DNA from 2 places in the Bacillus sp. P4_E1 genome. Region 2 is predicted to be linked to the other one. Evidence: riboswitches for the same ligand, from Rfam matches in the RefSeq annotation. Region 2 holds a riboswitch; the other holds the start of a gene.

Region 1 (2,188 bases), on a different contig from region 2:
GCTTGGCGTGCAGAAACGTTTTGAAGTACTTTGTTTTGCTGATTCATACGTAAAAACTGTACCCCTACGTTCGGACGTTCTTTAAAGTTAGCATCCTTTTTATATTTATCAACGAAGTCAGATGTTAGTTTTATACGGTCTAATTGTTTGGATTCGAATAAATTTACTTCTGTTGATTTCTCTTTCACAACGTTGAAATTGATTTCTTCGAGTTTGACATTATCTTTATCCCAATAGGTAGGGTTTTTCTTAAATTTAAAGCTTTGTTCATGCTTCCAATCACTTAGTGTAAAAGCTCCGTTGTACAAGATTTTGTTATCTTCTAAAGCGTACTTATCACCTTGTGCTTTAAAGAATTCCTCGTTGATTGGTAGAAATGTTGGGAACGCCGTTAAGCTAATAAAATACGGAACAGGGCGCTCTAATTCTACTTCAAACGTATGGTCATCAACTGCTTTTATACCAAGTTGATCGGATGGGAGTTCTTTGCTATTAATTTTTTTAGCGTTTTTAATATCCAGGAATAAAAAAGCATATTCAGAAGCTGTTGCTGGATCGACAGCTCTTTGCCAAGCGAAGACAAAATCTTTCGCTGTTACAGGTGTGCCGTTCGACCATTTTGAATCTCGTAAATGGAATGTGTATTTCGTTTTATCAGCACTTACTTCATGAGATTTCGCAACGCCAGGAACAGGTTTATTACCTTCACCAAGATTGTATAAACCTTCAAATACGTTTCTCATTACTTGACCAGAATCAGTATCTGTAGCACGAGCCGTATCCATTGTTCGAATCTCAGTAGGTGAAGATAAGTTTAAAACTTGCTTACTAGGTGCCTCATCTTTTGCATTTGCTCCGCTCGCTTCGTTTTTATAACTAACGCAACCAGATAATAAAATACTTACTCCTACAACTGATGCAATACCGGGTACAAACTTCTTTTTCATTTGATTTTCCTCCTAAATAGTTAATAAGATTGGATGATGATGAGGGAAATGAAAAACAAAAAATCCCTCTTTTCGTATTGAGAAAGAGGGATTTTTACGTACAAGTTATGCACCCGTATATAAACGAAGTCCCTCATTCTATCTTTCAAGCACAAAGCTTGCAGGAAGTGGCACAGTATTCAAAATGAACCTGCTGCCGAGGTTTCAAAGGGCCAGTCCCTCCACCTCTCTTGATACAATGAGAATAAATTTTATTAATTTTTGTGTTTCTTTGATAATTCAAAATCTTACACCTTAGATAATGAAGTGTCAATCAAATGGAATATAGTTCAAATTTTCAGTTTTATTAAAAATAAAAAAACCACTGCATATGGCAGTGGTTTCCCTACTAGAAGTTAAAGTTATCTGGATCTGGACCAACGCGATGATTTTCATTTAAAGCTTGAATTGCTTTCATATCATCCGAGCTTAATTCAAAGTCAAAGATGTTTGCATTTTCAATAATGCGGTGTTCTTTAATAGACTTAGGGATTGTTACAACTTCATTTTGTAGATCCCAACGTAAAATAACTTGTGCAGTCGATTTATTATATTTCGTAGCGATTTCTTGTAATGTTGGGTGATTAAGTAGCTGCCCCTGCATTAATGGTGACCAAGCTTCAAGCTGGATGTTATGTTCTTTACAGAAGGCATGTAATTCTTCTTGTGCTAAACGTGGGTGGTATTCCACTTGGTTAACCATTGGTTTAATTTCTGCAATTTCAAATACGTCTTGCAAATGGTGAATATGGAAATTACTCACACCGATAGCACGAACACGACCATCTTTATAAAGCTGCTCTAAAGCTTTCCATGATTCAGTGTATTTTTCTTTTACAGGCCAATGTACTAAATATAGATCTAAATATTCTAGACCTAATTTTTCTAATGTAGTTTCAAATGCTTGTAGTGTTGACTCGTAACCTTGATCACTATTCCACACTTTTGAAGTGATGAATAACTCTTCACGAGGAATACCAGATTCTTGAATTGCCTGTCCAACGCCTTCTTCGTTTTTATATATCGCAGCAGTATCGATACTACGGTATCCATTTTTTATAGCTGCTTTTACAGAATCAATTACTTCTGTACCATCTTCAACTTTAAAAACACCCAAGCCGAACCAAGGCATTTTCACGCCGTTATGTAATGTTGTATAGTCGTTTAAACTTGTTAAAGTCATATTAATTCTCCCTAGCTTT
Region 2 (2,188 bases):
AATAAAAGAAACCAACTATAGCACCAATGCTAGCAAGTGGTAGAAAGGCGACCCATTCATTAAGAGCAAGAGACCCTTCCCCGAAATCAACAATAAAGGATCCACGATTATCGAGTTTACTAAGTAATAAGTAAACGGAAAAACCGGCAAAAGTGGTAGCTAAATATACAATTGCTTTTTTTCCTTTAGAAAATTCGTTAATTTGTTCACCCTCATTTTCATTCGGAGCTAAGTAACCGAATAATGGTGCATTAAAAATTACACTTAAAGTAGCACCAATTCCAACCTCTGTTAGTTCATTCATTCCCTTTAAAGCAAAATTAAAGCGATCTCCTACCCATGTACAAAGTCCACCGATAATTCCAACAAGTGCAGCTTCTGGTCCTAAACTAGCTCCAAATATTAAAACGATAATCGCAGTTAAAGTAGCTTTATGTACAAAACGGTATTCAATTCTACCTGTTTTTTTATATTCAACCATCACTTCCGGCATAAGACGTGGATATGTACCGAAGTATTTTTGTGTGAAACCAACGAGGATACCACCGATGATTGTTACACAAATGGTGTAATAAGGGGGAGAAGAGAAAATAGTAGGTAAGTATCCCCAAATAAAGTGAATTCCGATATTTATTGTAACTAAAAATAACCAGACCGTGGCTCCTACTATAGAGCCTAAAAGAAGGCCATATAGGACGAGTATATAGTGCATGTCCTTTTTATTTGTCATGTTGTACCTCCGTTATGTAAGTTTTCATGTAGAAAGGATTAAATGTGCTAGTGTGAAATGAATTGAATATATATAGTATCTTTTTGAGGGTTTGGCTTATTCAATATATTGAAATCTCATGAAAATTTGAAACGAACGCGGTTAAACCACTTATTTAATTCTATATATTGATCGGAGTTTTTAAAAGGTCTTTTTCAAATGAATATGGAATATATTTCTTTTATTGTTTATATTAAATTCCTCACATTTAATTTGGAACATTCAGAAAAACTGTTTGACATTAGGAAATTATTGCTATAAAATCAACGGTAATTGCATAGTCTTATCAAGAAAAGGTGGAGGGACAGGCCCGATGAAACCTTGGCAACAGCCGTATAACGGAATTGTGCCAAATCCTGCAGGTAATAATCCTGAGAGATAAGAAAGAACCTTAGAGCGTGTTTTCAAACTGCTCCTTTCTTGTTTTCAGGGAAGGGGCAGTTTTTTATTTTGCATAAAAGAAAGGAGAATGAGAGATGGGAGAATCATGGGGGAAAGGAACGATTTGTGTGCAAGGTGGCTATACGCCAAAAAATGGTGAACCGCGTGTTTTGCCACTTTATCAAAGTACAACGTATAAATACGATACGTCAGATGATTTAGCGGCACTATTTAATTTAGAGGCAGAAGGATATATATATACGCGTATTGGAAATCCTACTCTAGCTGCATTTGAGCAGAAGTTATCAGATTTAGAAGGCGGTGTAGGGGCTGTTGCAACAGCTTCTGGGCAGGCAGCCATTATGCTTGCGGTTTTAAATATTTGCAGTAGTGGAGACCATTTGCTTTGTTCTTCAACTGTTTACGGAGGAACGTTTAATTTATTTGGAGTGAGTTTGCGAAAGCTGGGCATAGATGTTACGTTCTTTAATCCTAATTTAACGGCAGATGAAATTGCGGCACTTGCTAATGATAAGACAAAACTCGTTTATGCAGAGTCGTTAGGAAATCCAGCAATGAACGTTTTGAATTTCAAAGAACTTTCAGCAGCAGCAAAAGAATTAGAAGTACCTTTTATCGTTGATAATACATTAGCGACGCCTTATTTATGCCAGGCGTTTGAACATGGGGCAAATATCATTGTCCATTCTACAACGAAATATATTGATGGCCATGCAAGTTCTCTAGGCGGGATTGTAATAGATGGAGGGAACTTCGATTGGATAAATGGAAAATACCCTGAGCTTGTCGAACCTGACCCGAGTTATCATGGCGTAAGCTATGTTCAAAATTTTGGAGCAGCAGCGTATATTGTGAAAGCACGCGTTCAGTTATTAAGAGACTACGGAAACTGTATGAGCCCATTCAATGCATATATTAGCAACATTGGCCTGGAAACATTGCATTTAAGAATGGAGCGTCATAGTGAAAATGCTCTCGAAGTTGCTAAGTGGCTTGCTAATCATGATCGCATTGAAT

The links. A riboswitch is a leader RNA that binds a small molecule or an ion and turns the genes downstream of it on or off. The one in region 2 is predicted to bind S-adenosylmethionine.
Region 1: it holds a riboswitch for S-adenosylmethionine, as region 2 does, so the genes downstream of both, AC1DS7_RS23575 (peptide ABC transporter substrate-binding protein) here and AC1DS7_RS02765 (bifunctional O-acetylhomoserine aminocarboxypropyltransferase/cysteine synthase) in region 2, are expected to answer to the same signal.

Annotation. Positions count from the first base shown of each region.
Region 1 is NZ_JBFUIV010000021.1:54,260-56,447, reverse strand. Features, by position in the region: gene AC1DS7_RS23575 (peptide ABC transporter substrate-binding protein) at 1-947, opposite strand, end outside; SAM riboswitch class I at 1,083-1,187, opposite strand; gene AC1DS7_RS23570 (aldo/keto reductase) at 1,336-2,169, opposite strand; gene proC (pyrroline-5-carboxylate reductase) at 2,171-2,188, opposite strand, start outside.
Region 2 is NZ_JBFUIV010000002.1:117,688-119,875, forward strand. Features, by position in the region: gene AC1DS7_RS02760 (chloride channel protein) at 1-730, opposite strand, end outside; SAM riboswitch class I at 1,050-1,154, shown strand; gene AC1DS7_RS02765 (bifunctional O-acetylhomoserine aminocarboxypropyltransferase/cysteine synthase) at 1,246-2,188, shown strand, end outside.